Linked DNA regions of Salipiger sp. CCB-MM3. The protein of the gene in region 1 interacts with the protein of each later gene in a pairwise test. Links are inferred from orthologs where the notes say so. Each region holds a gene or a part of one and is shown on either strand. Other genes may lie near its edges. The genes, in order: AYJ57_RS13090 and rlmB.

The links.
Region 2: the proteins of AYJ57_RS13090 (region 1) and rlmB interact in binary tests that used the Escherichia coli proteins (3 or more experiments, as listed by UniProt). The link is inferred for Salipiger sp. CCB-MM3 from one-to-one orthologs.

What each region holds. Positions count from the first base shown.
Region 1 is NZ_CP014595.1:2,722,822-2,730,411, reverse strand. The notes cover bases 4,730-7,590. They hold AYJ57_RS13090 (bifunctional ADP-dependent NAD(P)H-hydrate dehydratase/NAD(P)H-hydrate epimerase), read right to left. Parts: upstream 6,999-7,590; coding sequence 5,460-6,998; downstream 4,730-5,459. Other genes in these bases: AYJ57_RS13085 (P-II family nitrogen regulator), read left to right, coding at 7,170-7,508; AYJ57_RS13095 (Hint domain-containing protein), read left to right, coding at 4,938-5,435. In the rest of the region: AYJ57_RS13120 (quaternary amine ABC transporter ATP-binding protein), read right to left, coding at 1-1,000; AYJ57_RS13115 (ABC transporter permease), read right to left, coding at 1,012-2,052; AYJ57_RS13110 (ABC transporter substrate-binding protein), read right to left, coding at 2,165-3,151; AYJ57_RS13105 (phosphatase PAP2 family protein), read left to right, coding at 3,593-4,615. UniProt on the Escherichia coli protein: Bifunctional enzyme that catalyzes the epimerization of the S- and R-forms of NAD(P)HX and the dehydration of the S-form of NAD(P)HX at the expense of ADP, which is converted to AMP.
Region 2 is NZ_CP014595.1:2,161,351-2,172,309, forward strand. The notes cover bases 3,240-6,214. They hold rlmB (23S rRNA (guanosine(2251)-2'-O)-methyltransferase RlmB), read left to right. Parts: upstream 3,240-4,324; coding sequence 4,325-5,104; downstream 5,105-6,214. Other genes in these bases: AYJ57_RS10510 (cation diffusion facilitator family transporter), read right to left, coding at 3,240-3,819; AYJ57_RS10520 (hypothetical protein), read left to right, coding at 5,133-5,453; ribB (3,4-dihydroxy-2-butanone-4-phosphate synthase), read left to right, coding at 5,551-6,214. In the rest of the region: AYJ57_RS10490 (SDR family NAD(P)-dependent oxidoreductase), read right to left, coding at 1-514; AYJ57_RS10495 (DUF1178 family protein), read right to left, coding at 524-955; AYJ57_RS10500 (NUDIX hydrolase), read right to left, coding at 995-1,483; AYJ57_RS10505 (3-deoxy-D-manno-octulosonic acid transferase), read right to left, coding at 1,524-2,738; more of AYJ57_RS10510, read right to left, coding at 2,881-3,239; more of ribB, read left to right, coding at 6,215-6,675; AYJ57_RS10530 (6,7-dimethyl-8-ribityllumazine synthase), read left to right, coding at 6,675-7,226; transcription antitermination factor NusB, read left to right, coding at 7,223-7,705; AYJ57_RS10540 (hypothetical protein), read left to right, coding at 8,025-8,339; AYJ57_RS10545 (hypothetical protein), read right to left, coding at 8,717-9,448; AYJ57_RS10550 (hypothetical protein), read right to left, coding at 9,445-10,815; AYJ57_RS10555 (MmcB family DNA repair protein), read left to right, coding at 10,925-10,959. UniProt on the Escherichia coli protein: Specifically methylates the ribose of guanosine 2251 in 23S rRNA.

The DNA.
Region 1 (7,590 bases):
CATCCGCCATCTCGATCACGCCCACCGGCTTGTCGCCGCGCAGTACGCGGAAGCGGCGGTCCATCTCGCCGCCCGCGGCGGCGATGACGCTTTCGAGGTTGTCGGTGTGCTGCACATCGCCGCTGAACAGCTCGCCGCCAGGCACGCCCTTGTGCATCACCGAGCGCACGCGCAGCACGCGGGCGCGGTTGATGTCGGCGACGAACTCTTCGATATAGGGATCGGACGGGTTGAGCAGGATATGCTGCGGCTCGCCCTGCTGCACCACCGCGCCATCCTTCAGGATCACAAGGTGATCGGCCAGCTTCAACGCCTCATCAAGGTCGTGGGTGATGAAGATGATCGTCTTGTGCAGCTCTTCCTGCAGCTCCAGCAACAGATCCTGCATGTCGGTGCGGATCAGCGGGTCGAGCGCCGAGAAGGCCTCGTCCATCAGCATGATGTCCGAGTTCGACGCCAGCGCGCGGGCGATGCCCACCCGCTGCTGCATCCCGCCCGAAAGCTGGTGCGGATATTGCTCGCCGTTGCCCGAAAGGCCGACCCGGTCGAGCCACTTCTGCGCCTCGGCCTCATAGTCGGCCCGCTTCACGCCGCGCGTCGCCAGCGCCATGCCGGCGTTTTCCAGCACGGTGCGATGCGGCAGCAGCGCGAACTTCTGGAACACCATCGACATGTTCTCGCGGCGGAACTTGCGCAGGCGGGTCTCATTGAACGACAGGATGTCCTCGCCGTTCACGATAACCTCGCCCGCGGTGGGTTCGATCAGCCGGTTGAGGTGGCGGATCAGCGTCGATTTACCCGAGCCCGACAGGCCCATGATCACGGTGATCTCGCCCTCGCGCATGTCGACGTTGATGTCGTCGAGCCCGAGCACGTGGTTCGAGGTCTCCAGCAGATCGGCCTTCGACTTGCCCGCCTTCACCTCGGCCAGCGCGCCTTGCGGGTCCTCGCCGAAGATCTTGTAGAGATTGCGGATCGAGACTTTCACAGTGTCTGTCATGTCATCCTCCTTCAGCGGCTGGACTGGCTGGCGTCAATGCGCGCGAGCGAGGCTTTGGTCACACGGTCCAGCGCGATGGCCAGCACCACGATGCCAAAACCCGCCACCAGGCCGGTGCCCAGTTCGAGGTTGCGGATGCCGCGCAGCACGAGGATGCCGAGCCCCGGTGCCGAGACCATCGAGGCGATGACCACCATGGCAAGGCTCATCATGATCGTCTGGTTCACACCGGCCATGATGTTGGGCAGCGCCAGCGGAATCTGCACGCCAAAAAGCTTCTGACTCTTGGTCATGCCGAAGGCATCGGCGGCCTCGATCACGTTCTGATCGACGAGGCGGATGCCAAGGTCGGTCAACCGCACCACCGGCACGATGGCGTAAAGGATCACCGCGATGCCGTAGAGCTTTGGCTCGGTCACCGAGAAGAGGAAGATCAGCGGGATCAGATAAACGAAGGGCGGCAGCGTCTGCAGCATGTCGAGCACCGGGATCGCCACGCGCTGAAGCCTGTCACTGCGCGACATGGCGATGCCTATGGGCACCCCGAAGAGAACGCAGATAAAGGCGCAGACGAAGATGATCGCGAGGGTCTGCATCGCCACCGTGTAATGGTCCACAAAGGCCAGCAGACCAATCACAGCGGCCACGAGGCCCACGATCTTCCACGACCGCGTCACGGCCCAGCAGATCAGCAGCAGGATCGGCACCATGATCCACCATGGTGTGTCGGACATCACCCAAAGCGACTCGCGCAGCATCCAGCTGAGCGGCTGGGTGAGCGGATCGACCACCACGCGCAGCGCATCGCGGATGCCCAGAAAGCCCTGCTCGAGCCCGTCGGTCAGATCGCGGGTTTCGGGAATCGCGCCGCATGCGTCGTGCAGCGCATCGAGCGAGGGAAAGGGAAGATCCCAAAGCGAGGTTGCCTCGGCGGCATCGCCGCCCTTGGTCTTGGCCAGCAGGTCGGCCATGGACATGGGGCCATCACTGGCCCCGCCATCGCACCAATCCCGCAGCCCCAACGTGTCGAACAGACCGTCATATGTTGCCATGTATCGATGTCCGGACCCTCTGCGGGCCCGCCCTGAATTGTGAAACTAAAAGAACGGGACCGCGCCCGGCGGCCCCGTTCGAGCGGGCGCAATGCGCCCTTGGGTCATGCGATTACTGCAGCAGCTGCGAGAGCTTTTCCTGCGCGTCCTCGTTCAGCCAGCCCTGCCACTCGCCCGAGTTGGCGGTGATGAAATGCACGGCGGTCTCTTCAGCCGAGGCGTTGTTCTCGTCCTGCCATGCCAGCAGGCCGCTCATGGTCGAGGTTTCGAACTTCATGTTGCGGAAGAACTCGGTCACTGCCGGGTTCTCTTCGGCGAACTCTGCGGTCACCGCGGTGAGGATCGGCGCGGCGGGGAATTCCGAAACCTGCGGGTCGGGCGTGTCGGGGTTCTGCAGGTTGTTGAAGGCGGACTCGTCGTAGTCGCCCAGCTTGACCTGCGTCATGTCGTATTTGCCCATCGGCACGGTCGGACCCCAGTAGTAGCCGAACCACGGCTCACCGTCGGTGACCGCCGCGCCCATCGAGGTGGCCAGCGTCTCGCCCGAGCCGTGGTTGAACACTTCGATGCCCGCGCCTTCGAGATCAAGCGCGCGTACGAGGTTGTCCGAGACCACGCGGCAGCCCCAGCCGTCGGGGCAGTTGTTGAAGCGGCCGCCGACCAGTTCGGGGTTCTCCATCACTCCCTCGATGGTGGTCAGCTCGGGGTGCTCTTCGGCCAGCGCGGTGGGAATCCACCAGCCTTCGACGCCGCCCGGCTCCAGCACCGAAGTCAGTTCGACCAGCGAGCCGCCCTCTTTGAGCTTCTTGTAGGCATCGCCTGCCGAGTTCATCCAGAGGTTGGTGATCACGTCCGGCTCGCCGTTCTCGGCCACCGAGGTCATCGCGGGCACGGTGTCGGACTGCACGAGGCTCACGTCGCAGCCATAGCCCTGCTCGAGCATGAATTTCGCGACATTGGTCGTCACCTCGGCGGCGGCCCAGCCCATCTGCGCGATGGAAACGTCGCCGCACTGGCCCGCGTCATCCTGTGCCTGCGCCGCGAGGGGCAGCACCAGAGAGCCGACAAGAGCGGTGGAAACGAGCGTCAGCTTACGCATGGGTAAACTCCTTACAAACTTAAATGGGAGGATTTCACAACGACGCCGAGCCGCCTGAGGCGTCCGGGGGTTCGGATGGCCGCGCAGGAACGCGGCGCAAACAGACCTCTTTTTGTCGTTTTTGGTCATCGAAGCGGTGCCTAACAAGCCAGTCCCCGAGGTGCAAACAGTTGACCTGTTAACGCGAGCGAAACGCTATGTGCTTGCGCGCACGTTGATTTCCGGCGCGGCCGCGTCATATTCCAATCGTTTGTCCGCCTGTGGCCCGTTTCGCCCAGCTGCCCAGATGACAGCACCGTTGAGCCTGCGCCACAGCGGCGGGCCTAGCTGCGTGCCGCTCTTGCGCTGGTGGGTCTGTGAAGGAAAACTTTCCACAAAATCCGCATCCTGACGCCGCAATCTGGCGATAGAGGCCGGATTGAGGCAGCACCGCAGCGAGGCATGATGCAGGCAACACCGGCGTTCCGTTTCTTCGTGTTCGGCATTTTCTATGCGGCGGCGTCGCTGGCGTTCGCCCTGCTCACCCGCGACGGCGTGTTCGACCATCTGCTCAGCTCGCTGGCCGTGGGGACGCGCGTGCCGGTGCAAATGTTCACCCTGTTCTGCATCGTGCTGGTCTTCGCCTTGCTGCGCGCCAAGCGCCGCAAGCAAGAGACCGTGGCCATGGTCGCGCTGCAGATCACGCTGGCCTACCTTGGCGTGGCGGCGCTCAACTTCGGCTTCACCCTGTTCAAGACCGGCATGCCCGCGCTGCTGCCCTATTTCGCCGATCCGCTGCTCGCCGATCTCGACGCGTGGCTGCATGGCGGCACCGACGCGTGGCGGCTGGTGGATGATACGCTGGGCTCGGATGTGGCGCGGCAGATCCTGCCGGTCTATCAGGGGCCGTGGCTGCTGCTGGCGTTTCTCTTCCCGGTGCTGCTGGTGGCGACGGATGATGACAGCGCGCGCGTGAGCCGCTTTCTCACGCTCTATTGCGCAGCGTGGGTGCTGATCGGCAACCTTCTGGCGCTGGCGGGGCTGTCGGTGGGGCCGATCTATTATGACCGGCTTCTTGGCACCTCACGATTCACCGAGTTGCAGCAGATGCTGGACACGCAGGGCGTCGATCAGATCTTCCTCGGACAAGTGCAGGAGTTTCTCTGGCGGATGTATCGCAGCGGCAAGCACGCACTGGGAACCGGCATCTCGGCCTTTCCCTCGGTGCATGTCTCGGTGGCCTTCACCGTCACGCTGTACTGTCTGGAGCGCTCGGCTCTGCTGGTGCTCCCCGGCCTCGCCTTCGCTGCATCGATCCTGCTGCTCTCGGTCTGGAGCGGCTATCACTACGCAATCGACGGCTATGTCTCGATCCTTGCCATGCTGGGCCTTTGGGGCTGGCAGCACCGACGCGCCCGCCGCCCGAACGGGATCCCGTCGCAAACCGTGGCGGACGCCGCAGCGCGCGAAACACAGGGCAGCTGACGTCGCGCAACCGTGGCCAAAGCGCCACAGCCCCTAGGGCGCAACACAGACCAGCTCAGAATTTCCCGAAGAAGATCAAGATGGTGCGGGTGGAGGGACTTGAACCCCCACGCCTTGCGGCGCCAGAACCTAAATCTGGTGCGTCTACCAATTTCGCCACACCCGCACACGGGCGCGCGAAGCGCCCGGATCGGGCGGATCTCTAGCAAAGAGCCACAGGCGAGGCGAGAGGAAAAATCACCTTCCAGAAAACGCGCGACTTTAATCTGCCATTGACGTAGGGTCTGGCAAAACGAGGCAGTGATAAAGCAGGACAGCGCCCATGGAACCGAAAACGGTCCGGCGCGACGACGGGGCTCTTCCCGCGCGCCATATCGATTCTTCGTGCAGGCTGAACGCGCTTGTGGCTGGCACTACGGTGCTGACCCTCGATGGCGCCTTGCCGGCGGAATATCTCTCTCCGGGCGACCGGGTCATCACCCGCGACAGCGGCGTCGCCATTCTGCGTCGGGTCCGCCATTTTCGGCGCGCCGTCGCCATGGTGGCGATCACGGCCGGGTCGCTGGGCAATTCGCGCCCCGAAGGCGACACGGTGCTGCCCGCCGATCAGGAGATTCTCATGCGCGGCTGGCGCGCCTCGGCGCTGTTTGGGGCCAGTCAGGCGCTGGTGCCGCTGAGCCGGATCGAGGATGGCCATTTCGTGCGCGCCTTGGGCCATCGCTCGGCCATCCTTGTGGCGCTCAGCTTCGATCAGCCGCATATCCTCTATGGTGACGGGCTGGAACTGGCCTCGGCCGATCCGGTGCCCCTGCCCGCGTGAGCGCCTGCCGCCGACGCCTGGCGCCTATGCAGCAAACTCGGCGAGCACCTGTGGCAGCACCTCGGGCAGATCTTCGGCGATGAGGCCGGGGCCGAATCTGCGCGCCGCCTCCACATGTAGGAAGGCCGCTGTCTCCGCGGCCTGCATCGGCTCCGCGCCGCGCGCCATCAGCCCGCAAATCAACCCCGCCAGCACATCCCCCGCGCCCGCCGTGGCGAGCCATGGCGCCGCGCGGCCATAGACCGCCGCGTGGACCGACGCCGCCCCATCCGGCGCCGCGATCACCGTATCGGCGCCCTTCAGCAGCACCGTGCAGCCCGCGCGCGCCGCCGCAGTACGCACCGCATCGAGCTTTGAGAGCGCCGGTCCTTTGGTCGCGGGCGCGGACAGCCCCGCGGCGATGTCGGGGAAGAGCCGCGCGAACTCGCCGCCGTGCGGCGTCAGCACGCAGCCTTGGTGTAGGCAGGAAAAGAGCACCTCCGGCGCCTCGGCAAAGGCGCTGAGCGCATCGGCGTCCAGCACCGTCGCCCGCCCGGCCATCAGCGCTGCGGGCACAAGCGCGCGCGCCCTGTCGATGCCGAGCCCCGGCCCGAGACAAAGCGCATTGAGCCGCCCGTCTTCGAGCATCGCCGTCAGATCCTCGGCCTCTTCAATGCGGCGCAGCATGAGAGCGGTGATCTGCGAGGCCACCTCCATCTGCGCGCCGCCGGGCGCGCCCAGCGTCACCAGCCCCGCGCCGACACGCAGCGCCGCGCGCGCCGCGAGCCGGGCCGCGCCCGTCCTGCCGAAACCGCCGCTCAGCACCAGCGCATGGCCGTAGCCGAACTTATGCCCCTCGCTCTTGCTCAAGGCCACGCTCGGCCCGGTCACAAGCTGCGCCGCGCCCGCGCAGGGCGTGTCCTCCAGACCAATATCCACCACGTCGAGCGCCCCGCAATAGCCCGGCCCCTCGGCGAGGAAATGCCCCGGTTTCGCGCTATGAAAGGTCACCGTCAGATCGGCGCGGAGCATCGCACCCGGCCCGTCGCCGCTGGTCAGAACGCGCCCCGAATCCGCGCAGAGCCCCGAGGGCACATCCACCGCCACGCGCTGCCAGTCCTGAAACTCCGGCGCCTCGAAGCGGGCCAGCGCCTCGGCGATCTCGGGGCCCAGCCCCCGAGTCAGACCGGTGCCAAAAAGCGCGTCGATCAGCACGCCTTGCCCGCCGCTCAGTTGCGGCGCCTCCGTGAACAGCCCCACCGGCCCCAGCTCGCACCAGCGCCGGTGATTCAGCGCCGCATCGGGCGGCAGGCGCTCGGCATCGCCCAGCAGGAAAACCTCTACCTCCCAGCCCGCGCCATGCAGCATCCGCGCGATGACCAAACCGTCGCCGCCGTTGTTGCCCGGGCCGCAGAGCACAATCGCCCGCTGCGCCTCAAGCTCGATCTCGAGCCAGCGGCGCCCGATCGCAGCCACCACACCGGCGCCCGCGTGCTCCATCAATTCGGCGCCGCTCACTGCCCCGCTTTGGATCGCAGCCTGCTCGGCGGCACGCATCTGCGCACTGGTCAGGAGTGCTGACATTGCTCGGATCCTCAAGTTTTCAAACTGCTCACTTAAACGGCGACTTGCGCAAAATGTAACCACATGCCAAAAATCGCCTCATATTTCCCTGCCACGGCAGCCTATCCGATTGTCGACGCCGATGAGAAGTGTTCTGGCAGGGTCCGACACGGGATCACGAGGAGACAGGCCATGAAGAAGGTCGAGGCGATCATCAAGCCCTTCAAGCTCGACGAGGTAAAGGAAGCCTTGCAAGACGCGGGCATTCAGGGCCTCTCTGTGCTCGAAGTCAAAGGCTTCGGTCGTCAGAAAGGCCACACCGAGCTCTACCGGGGCGCGGAGTATGTGGTTGATTTTCTTCCTAAGGTGAAAATCGAAGTGGTTCTCGACGACGATCAGGTGGATGCCGCAGTCGAGGCGATCATCACGGCCGCCAAGACCGACAAGATCGGCGACGGCAAGATTTTCGTCAGCCCTGTCGAACAGGCAATCCGCATCCGCACCGGCGAATCCGGCTCCGACGCTCTCTGAGCCACGGACCCGAACGACCGCGCTCCGCGCGCCCTTGCGGCGCCGGAGCAGCCAATCACCCGAAAAATTCGGACCCAAGTAC
Region 2 (10,959 bases), 560 kb from region 1 along the record:
CGGTGCCGACCCAGCCCGGATGGTAGATGCCCACCGCGATGCCGCGGGGCTTCAGGGCTTCGGCAAGGTTGCTGCCAAGGTTCAGTGCTGCGGCCTTGGAGGCGCGGTAGATCAGCGCGTTGCCCTTGGCGAGCGCGTTGGAGCCCATCTGCGAGCTGATGATCATGATCTTCGGCGTGGCGGCGCGCTCCAGCAGCGGCAGCATGGCCTGCACCGTCAGGAAGACGCCGGTGACATTGACCGCGAACATATCGGCCCACATCTGCGCCGGGTAACCGGTGTCGAGCGTCTCGGGTTTGTCGAAGTAGATCCCGGCGTTGCAGATCAGCGCATCGAGCGGCGCCTCGCCAAGCTGGCCCGCCAGCGCGGGCGGCGAGGCCGGGTCGGCCACGTCGAGCTTCAGCAGGCCTTCGGTGTTGCGGGCGGTGCCCAGCACCTCATTGCCGCGGGCGCGCAGCGTATCGGCCAGCGCGGCGCCGATGCCGCGGTTGGCGCCGGTGATGAGCAGTCGCATGGGAATGTCCTAGTTCGATTTCCGGGTCGGCATAAAAGGCAGGGGAGCCACGGGCACGCCGTCTTCGATCAGCGCCTTGGCCTCGTCGCCGCGGGTCTCGCCCCAGATCGCCCGTTGCGGCGCGTCACCGCTGTGCATGGCGCGTGCTTCGCGGGCAAAGTCGCGGCCCACGTAATCCGAGGTTTTCTCCACACGCTCGCGCAGGGCGCGCAGCGCCTGTTCGGCGGGGTTGGCCGGTTCGGAGAGGCTTGGCGCTTCGGGCTTGGGGTCGGCGGCGCCATTGTTCACGCGCGGCGCCATGGGCACCTTTTCCACCTTGGTGGAGCCGCAGGTGGCACAGGCCACCATGCCCGCGGCCTGCAGCTTGTCGAAGGCGCTGGCCGATTGGAACCAGCTGTCGAAGCGGTGGTCTTCCGCGCATTTTAGAGAGTATTGGATCATGCGGCAGTTTCCGAAATGATCCCTGATACGTAATGTTTTTTACGCGGAGATCAAGCGTATCTGGCCACCGTCGCAGGCGGGCCTGATGTTGCGCAGCAGCCGGGCCAGTTCGGGATGCTCGACCAGATGCGCCGCGCGCTTAGGGCTGACCCAGCGCAGTTTGCGTTCGCCGCGCTCGGGAAACTTGCGGTCGCGCGAGGCGGCTTCGAGCGGGTAGACCAGCGCCAGATGAGGATGCGGGGAGTTGCGCTTGCGATAGGTGTAGGAGCCGACGCAGACCTCATGCGCGCGTCCGCGGATGCCGGCCTCTTCCCAGGCTTCGCGCGCGGCGGCCCCGGCCGGGCTGTGACCGGGCATCGGCCAGCCTTTGGGTAGTGTCCAGCGACCACGGCCCCGGCTGGTGATCAGCAGCACCTTGAGCTTGCCGTTGCGGACGCGAAAGCACAGCGCGGCGTATTGCACTTGGGTCTTCCGGGGCAGCCGTCCTTGGCCGAGGCTTTGGACGGCGAGGGCCGGCAACGCTTTCATCCTGGATCCCTGCTCGTGGTCTTTTTCCGGAATCTTGCGCCTATTTTTCGGCTGCGTCTACATATTGTGTAAGCAGGGAGACGAGGTCGTGCGCCGACGCCTCGGGTTCGAGCAGGCTGCGGGCGGCACCTCCGGCGGCGTTCTGCGCGCTAGGGGTGCGCAGCCTTTGCAGCGCAGCGGCGAGTTCGGCGGAATCCTTGATCTGCAGCGCCGCGCCCGAGGCATCGAGCAGGCCAAAGGGCGCGTGGAAGTTGCGCAGGTCCGGGCCGTGGATCAGCGCCGCGCCGAAAGCGGCGGGCTCATAGGGCGTGTGACCGCCGCGGTCGGTGAGCGTTCCGGCGATGAACACGCGCCCCGCCAGCCGGTAGAAGAGCGCCATCTCTCCAAGCGTGTCGGCAAGGTATACGTCGGCGCCCTGCGGCGGCTCGCCCAAGCTGCGACGGGCGCAGCTCAGGCCCTGCGCGGCGATGAGGCGGGTGATCTGCTCGGCCCGGCGCGGGTGGCGCGGGGCGAGGATCAGCCGCAGGCCCGGCTCGTGTTTTCGGGCTTCGGCATGGGCGGCGAGGACGATCTCATCCTCACCTTCATGGGTCGAGGCCGCCAGCCAAGTGGAGCCGCGGGGAAATTCGGCTTCCAGCGCCGGGTCGCGCTGCTGAGGCGGGATGTAGAGCGCCTTGAGGTCAACCACGGGGCCAAGCGTTTCGGGGCGCAGCCCGGCGGCGAGGAAGCGATCGCGCGAGCCGGAATCCTGCGCCGAAAGAAACGCGATGCGCCGCAGTACCCGCGCCTGCAGGCCGCCAAAGATGCGCCAGCCGCGGGCGGTGCCCTCGGACAGCCGCCCGCCCAGCACCAGCACCGGGCCGGGGCAGGTGAGCAGCCGGTTCGGCCATAGCTCGGATTCCATGGTGATATGGGTGCGCACGTTCCAGCGCCGGTGCATGCGCCGCGAGGCGCGTGCGAGGTCGAGCGGTGCCAGACGTGCCACCAACCCCCAGCTTTCGGCAAGGCTGACACCGGAGGCGGAGTTGCAGGTGACCAGCAACTTTAAATCCGGGCGGGCGGCGCGCAGCGCTTCGATCACCGGTTTGGCCGAGGCCAACTCGCCGTTCGACGCGGCATGCAGCCAGACGTGGGCACCGGGGTTGCCGGGGCCCAGTGCCAGCCGCGCACGCAGCGTGTCGCCGTCGCGCCGGAGTGCGGCGCGGCCAAGAATCGCGATGGCAAAGATCGACAGAAGCAGGCGGTACAAAAACATCGGGTTCGGCGCATCCAAGTGGCATAGGGCAGCCGCCGGGCCACCGGTGCCGCAGTGTAACCGCCTCTTCTATATAAAAAGCCGGCGAAGGAGGCGACCTCCTATCGCCGATGCCCCAAGGATGCCAGACGGTCGCCCCCGCTCAGGCCGCTTGCGCGCCCGGCCGCCGCATGGCTTCGATTTCGAAGAAGATACGCCGCACCTCGGGGTGCGCTTCCTGAATGCGGGCCTGCACCCGCTCGACGGTTTCAAAGATGTCGGCGGCGCTCAGGTCGGTGCGGAACCGCGCCTCCATGTTCAGCAGCACCTGCTTGGGGCCGAAGTGCATGGTGAGCAGGCTCGACACTTCGGAGATTGCGGGCTCCTCCAGCGCGATGTTTCGGACCGAGCGCGTCACTTCGCTGTCGGCGCTTTCACCCATGATCAGCGAACGGGTCTCGGACACCAGCAGGCAGGCCACGGCGATGAGGATGACGCCGATCACGATCGAAGCGATGCCGTCAAAAATCGGCGCGTCGAAGGTCACCGACAGATAGACGCCAAGCGCGGCGGCGATGATGCCAAGAAGTGCGGCGGTGTCCTCGGCGACGACGGTGAACACCGACGGGTCCTTGCTGCGCCGGAAGGTCTGCAGCGCGCTCTCCCCCTCTTTGCGGGTCTTGAGCATGGCGCGCAGGGCGATGATCCACGAGGCGCCCTCGGCCAGAAAGGCGATTCCCAGAACGGCGTAGTTCCACATCGGCTCTTCGATCGGTTCGGGGTTCATCGCGTGGACGATTCCCTCATAGACCGAGAGCCCGCCGCCGATGGCAAAGAGCAGCATCGCGACGATCAGCGACCAGAAGTAAAGTTCCTTGCCGTAGCCGAATGGGTGTTTGGCGTCGGGCTTTTTGCGGCTGCGGGCGAGGCCGAGCAGCAGCAGCCCCTCATTTCCGGTGTCGACCACAGAGTGAAATGCCTCGGACAGCATCGAAGAGCTGCCGGTAAAGAGCGCGGCGGCGAATTTGGCGACGGCGATCAAAAGATTGGCTGCGAGCGCCCCGTAGACTGCAATGGGGCTTTCTCCCGATGATTCTGCCATGGGTGTCCTGCTTTTTCTGATTCTCTGGATGCGCCGGTCGGCTTGCCGGAGGTGGAAAAGTCAGGCCAGTCGCAGGACATTAACAGGTGCCAGCGCTGCGGGTTCCCGCATGTGCTTCATCTGATAGAAATTTCTCGTGATGAGAGAGGGGGCGCTGCGCTCAGACAGAAGGGTGCGGGATGCGGTGAGGCACGCGCGAAACGCGAAAACCCACGGCTGGACATGCCGCAGAAAGCTGCCACTTTGGTCTCTGATTTGAAGAGGGAAAGTGGTGGGCGACCTTGGAATCGAACCAAGCGTGCGTCTCCGCGAGGGAGTTACAGTCCCCTGCCACACCTTGCGGCCTGTCGCCCACTTTCCACCGTCTGGCGGTGTCCTCCGCCGGCTGCCCGGCGTCGTGGGGCGCTGACTACAATCAGTGAAAACTGCCGTCAACAGGAAAATCTCTTGCAGCGCGTCACAGGGCGATGCAGAGACCGAAGCTCAGGAAAAAGGGACGCGTGCCATGGTCAAGAAACCGAAATGGGTGGTCGAGAAAGAACAGTCGAAAAAGGCCAAGGCGGCCGAGACCGTCTGGCTGTTCGGCCTGCATGCGGTGCGCGACGCGCTGATGAACCCCAAGCGCGAGAAGCTGCGGCTGATCCTGACCCTGAATGCCAAGGCAAAACTGGAGGATGCGCTGGAAGCGGGGGGAATCGAGCCCGAGATCCACGACCCGCGCAAATTCGGCGCGCCGCTCGATCCGCAGTCGGTGCATCAGGGCGCGGCTCTGGAAGTGAAGCCGCTGGATTGGGGGCGACTGGATGATGTGGCGCTGGGAGATGGCACACTGCCGCCGCGCCTGGTGCTGCTCGACCGGGTGACCGATCCGCATAACGTCGGGGCAATCCTGCGCTCTGCCGAGGTCTTCGGCGCGCAGGCGGTGATCGGCACGCTGCACCATTCGGCGCCCGAGACCGGCGCACTGGCCAAGACCGCTTCGGGCGCGCTGGAACGCCAGCCCTACCTGCGCGAGCGCAACCTTGCGGACACGATCATTGCGCTGCAGGGCATGGGCTATCTGGTGCTGGGCCTCGACGGCGAGGCGGAGGCCTCCATCGAAGAGGCGCTCGAGGGCAAGCGCGACCGTGCCGTGGCTCTGGTGCTGGGCGCCGAGGGACCGGGGCTGCGCCAGCGCACCAAGGAGACGGTGGATCAACTGGTGAAGATCGACTTTGCCCGCGGCTTCGGCTCGCTCAACGTCTCGAACGCGGCGGCGGTGGCGCTGTACGCGGCCAAGCCCTGAGCTTGCGGGGCGCGCCCGCCGCGCCCATATGCTGCTGATGGCCCAAACGATTGCGACCTGTTGTTACTGCGGCGCCCGCGCCGCGCTTGTGCTGGACGGGACGTCCCGTCACGAACTCAGCTGCGCCTCCTGCGGGGCACCGCTGTGGCAGTTGAAGAACCTGAAAACCGAAACATCGCGGGCCGGGGTCATCCCACACCCCAAGCTGCATCCGGACCGGGACATCCTTCGCAAGGCCGAGAAGGCGGCGCGCAAGGCCGCCAAGAAGGCGAAGAAGCGCAAGCGCAAGTCGCCGGCGAAAAAAGCGCTGTCGGGCATGTTCGACCTTCTGGACGATATTTTCGACTGACCGCCTTGCACAGGGTGCAATACAGCCACGCACAAAAACCGGCCTAGTCTTTCGCGCCCGCCTGTCTTATTTGGCGGGTGCAGAATTGAGAGGCGACATGGCGGATTACGAAAACCCGGGTCCGGTTGAAGAGAACTGGAAAGACGCGATTTCCTCGGTCGAGGAGATTATCGAGGATGCCCGCAACGGGCGGATGTTCATTCTCGTCGACCACGAGGACCGCGAGAACGAGGGTGATCTCGTGATCCCCGCGCAATGGGCGACCCCCGACGCGATCAACTTCATGGCCACCCATGGCCGCGGTCTGATCTGCCTGTCGATGACCTCCAAGCGGATCGACGAGCTGGGCCTGCATCTGATGTCGGTCAACAATTCCTCGCGCCACGAGACGGCCTTCACCATCTCGATCGAAGCGCGCGAAGGGGTGACCACGGGCATCTCTGCTGCCGACCGTGCCAAGACCGTCGCCGTTGCCATCGACGCCTCGAAGGGGGCCGCCGACATCGCCACACCGGGCCACGTCTTCCCGCTGCGCGCCAAGGATGGTGGCGTTCTGGTGCGGGCCGGTCATACCGAGGCCGCCGTCGACGTCTCGCGCCTTGCCGGGCTCAACCCCGCGGGCGTGATCTGCGAGATCATGAACGAAGACGGCACCATGTCGCGCCTGCCCGAGCTGGTCGCCTTCGCGCAGCGCCACGGGCTGAAGATCGGCACGATCTCCGACCTCATCGCCTACCGCCGCCGCCACGACAACCTCGTGCGCGTGCGCTCCGAAGAGGTGATCCACTCGGAGTTCGGCGGCGACTGGAACATGCGCATCTACACCGACCAGTCCCATGGCGACGAGCATATCGTGCTGACCAAGGGCGACATCTCCGGCGATGAGCCGGTGCTGGTGCGGATGCATGCGCTCGATCCGATGCTCGACATCATCGGCACCGGCCACGGTGGCCGCTCGGACGAGTTCCGCGATTCGATGAAGGAAGTCGCCGAAGAGGGCCGCGGCGTGGTCGTGCTGCTGCGCGACACCTCGATGAAACTGGAGTTGCATGACGACGTTTCGCCGCGCACCCTGCGGCAGTACGGTCTGGGCGCGCAGATCCTGTCGTCGCTCGGCCTGTCGAAGATGGTGCTGCTGACCAACTCGCCCACCCCGCGCGTCGTCGGGCTCGAGGCCTACGGGCTCGAGATCGTCGGCACCCGCAAGATCGGAGAGAAGTGATGGCCTCGAACGAAACCCATTACAGCCTGCCGCGCGCCGAGTTCGACAAGCCGGTGAAAATCCTCATCGTCGTCGCGCCTTACTACAAGGAAATCGCCGACGAGCAGATCGCCGGTGCCATCGCCGAGATCGAGGCCGTGGGCGGCTTCCACGAGATCGTCGAAGTGCCGGGCGCGCTGGAAGTGCCCACCGCCATCGGCATCGCCGAGCGCATGTCGAACTTCGACGGCTATGTGGCGCTTGGCTGCGTGATCCGCGGCGAGACCACCCATTACGACACCGTCTGCAACGACAGCTCGCGCGGGCTGACGCTGCTGGGCCTGCAGGGCCTGTGCATCGGCAATGGCATCCTCACCGTCGAGAACTACGAGCAGGCGCGGGTGCGCGCCGAGGCGAAAGGCCAGAACAAGGGCGGCGGCGCGGCTGCTGCGGCCTTGCATCTTATCGCGCTCGAACGTAGGTGGGGCGGCGCCCGCAAGGGGGTGGGATTCGTTCCTGCCCAGGACGAGTACCAGATCGCGGGCGCTTCCAAAGGAAAGCATAGCGCATGACGACCCCGGTCCCCCCCTCCGGCAATCAGAAACGCCGTATGAAATCCGCATCGCGGCTCTATGCCGTGCAGGCGCTCTATCAGATGGAGCTCTCGGGCACGACGGCCGAGAAGACCATGCAGGAGTTCTACGACTACCGCTTCGGCGCGGAGGTCGAAGAGGGCGTGGAGCTGGTCGAGGGTGACATTGATCTTTTCGGCAAGCTGGTCGGCGAGGCGGTGAACTGGCAGGCGAAGATCGACCAGATGACCGACCGCGCGCTGGTGGCGAAATGGCCGATCGACCGCATTGATCCGATCCTGCGCGCGCTGTTCCGCGCCGCCGGGGCCGAGATGGTGGCGCTCGACACGCCGCCGAAAGTGGTGATCACCGAGTTCCTCGACGTGGCGCGGGCGTTTTTCCCCGAGGGCCGCGAAGTGCAATTCGTCAACGCGATCCTCGACCACATGGCGCGCGAGGCCAAGCCCGAGGCGTTCTGAGGCGTTCTGGGGCGTCAAAGGGAGAGAGGGGGCGCTGCCCCCGCCGCGGCTGCGCCGCGACTCCCCCGGCGTATTTTTAAAGAGAAGAAGGGGCCGGGGTCGGGGGACGCCGGCCTTTTTGCGTGTGAGCGACTTGCGTGTGATCTAGCGGGCGTGGCTGGGCGGGACTTGGCTGGGCGGCGCTTTCGTCGCGGCGGGATTGCTTGCGTTTCGTAAAAGTATCCCTACATTTGAATGTGACGGAGCGGAATCTTGCAAGAGACTTGAGCTTTGCAGAGGTTACGTTACGCTCTGTCGACCTGATGAAGGAGAGAGTCATATGCCGAAACTCGTCCGCCTCTACATCACCCAATGCGCGATTGGCTTTGGCCTGTCGGCGGGCTTCGTGGCTCTGCTGCTGTGGCAGAACGTCGCCAACCTGCAGCATTTGGTAACCCATTCCGACATGGGTGGTCTGGCGGTGTTTCTTCTGTGGCTTTTCAACGGTCTGGTCTTTGCCAGCGTGCAATTTGCGATGACCGTGATGCGCATGGGCGACGACGCGCTTCCGCCGGCTGGTGGCAAGCGCATGGCGCTTGAGCCGATGCCGATCCGCGTGCCGGTGGATGAACCGCGCAAGCGCCGCCATCTCTGATCGCCTCAGGTCTGTTTGCCGAATCGAAGCGCCTCCTTGTGGGGCGCTTTTTTCGTTTCCGGGGGGCGGGAAGAGGGGAGCTTGAATAGGAACGGCAGATTTCCGCGCCCTAGCCTGAGCCGTGACCGGAAATCTTGAGGGGGGAGAAGTGGCGGGAACCGGTCCTTCCGTGGGGTTATCTCATTCCCGAGGACCTGTATATACAGGTGGGCGTCAGGTAACCGGACCAGGGCCCGGACAGAGCCAACTCCCTCGGAATTGCTTAAGGCCACCGGAATGCAACCATGCACGCAAAGGTCAGAACCCGCCTGAGCCGCAGATAGTCTCTGCGTGGCCTCGCGGCAAGGGGCAGGGCGCAAATCCTCGGCGCGGCACCGTCATGATCCGGTCACGAAGTTGTAACGGGTCAGCTCCTCGGGCAGCAGCACGTAGATCTGATCGGAAGGTGTGGCGAGCGCGGGGCGCAGCAGCATCGGGTCGATGCCCATCTCGTCGAGATATTCCATCACCTCGCCCTGACCGCGCTGGATCTGCTCGACCGCGACAAAGGCGGGCAGGATCGTGCTTTCGCCAAAGTAATGCTGGTGCACGCCGACCGAGGCGCCCTCGGGGATGTCGCGGGTGACGCCGGAGGCGAGCAGATAGGGGCAGGCGGAATAGCAGAACTCGCCCTCCAGCATGCGCGTGCCGAGGCCCATCTCGCGGATGTGGCGCCCGATGGCCAGCGCATCGGGGACCGAGCCACCGGGGCTTTGTAGGATCACCGTCTCTGGCTGCGACTCGTCGAGGACTTTGATGACGCGCTCGGCGTCCCCGTCGGCGATCGTACCTTCCAGCCGCCACGTGGCGCCCTCGGTCTGGGTCAGCGTCAGCCGCTCCGGCAGATCGCCCGGATCACGCAGCGGAGAGAGCGGCGGCAGATCGCGGTTCGGAGCGAAGGTGCGGCGCTGATCGCCGGGCTGCACCGGCTGTGACAGCCGCGGCGCGGAGGGGCCGAAGCGGGGCAGGGAGAAATCCGAGGTTCCGAGATCGCCAACGACCAGAAAGGCCCCCAGAGCGATCTGCAGCACCAGCGCGCCGGTCAGCGCGCGCGAGACGCTGAGTTTCATGTGCTGCGTCCCGGCAGGCGCGAGACCTCAGGGTGATCTGCGGGGGGATCTGCAGCGTCGCGCTCTGTGGTGCCCTCGGGCGCGATCGGCGCGGCTTCGGCGGCAGCGGGCGTGCGGGCCATGGTGGCCTCGACGTCGCGCATGGCGTGCAGCGCGGCGCGCAGCTCGGCGAGGGTCAGCGTGTCTTCGATCTCGGCGCCTTCGCGGCCATGGCGGATGGCGCCATGGGTGACCGCGAGGATCAGCACCAGCACCGCGGGCAGCAGGTCGATGGCGATCGCCCCGGCCCAGGATGGCACGAAGTTGCGAGCGTACATGATCACCGCGTCTGCGGCAGAGACCGGCGTATAGGTGACCTCGGCGGCGGGCTGCAGCGCCAGCACGTTCTGCGCGGCGCGTTCCAGCGTGGTGGCGCGCTGCGCCAGAACATCCAGCACCGAAGTGATGGTGGCGGCCTGATTGCCGCGGTCGGCGTCGCTCTGGCCGTCAAGCTCGGGCAGCACCACCGAGGCGGCGAGATCCTGCGCCGCGCGTTCCACCAGCGGCGCGACCGAGAGCTGGCGCAGCTGCGCGATCAGCCCCTGCAGCTCCACCGCGGCCTCGGAAAACTCCACCGAGCGCGGCTCCACCGGGCCGGGCTCGACGGTCAGCGCGCGCATCCGCGACAGAATGGCGTTGCCCTGCGCGAAGGCGCTGTCGACCAGCGGTGTCTGCTCGGCGATCTGTGCCTCGAGCGCCGACAGTTCGGCGGCCTTCTGGCGCAGCACCCGGAACACCGCGCCGCGCCCGGCGAGGCCCGACAGCGAGCCCTGCGCCTCCTGTTCCGACAGATCCTCGAAGCTCTGCCGGACGCGGGCCACGTCGCGTTCGAGGGATTGTCCGGTGAGGGCGATCTCATGGGTGCGCTCCAGCGCGCCCTGGTATTGCTGCACGGTTGTGGCGAGATGCTGTTCAACCGCCGCCGAGCCCGCCAGCGCCGCCGCGTTGAGCCAGGACGACATGGCGATGATCGCCAGCGAGCCAAGCCCCATGGCCCCCAGCAGCCCCATGCGTGCACGTGTCGAGCGCATCGCCGGGAAAAGGCGCATCAGGTAGGACCAGAAGACGAAGATCCCGACCGAGACCGCGACCGAATAGGCGACGGCGGCAAAGACGGTGAAGGCGCCGCCTTCTTCGAGCAGCGAGGACACGCCGAGATAGGTGTAAATGCCGGAGGCGACCGACAGAACCCCGAGCGCGGTGCCGGAAAACGTGTCGAGCCAGCCGAGGTGCGATTCCAGCTCGCGCGCGTGCCGCAGCCCGCGTGTCTTGGACTGGCCGGAGCGGATATCGTCGGTCCTGTCGGCGTCGTCAGTCGTGGCGGTCATGCGTGTGGCCTCCTGCAACCATTTGACAAGAAATAGGCGCGCAGGCGGCGCAAAAAAGAGTGAGCGGCTCTCTGCTTGCTTTTGTTCACGTATTGTTCATATTGGGGCCATGATCCCGCAGACCGATACCCCACTGATGCCCGG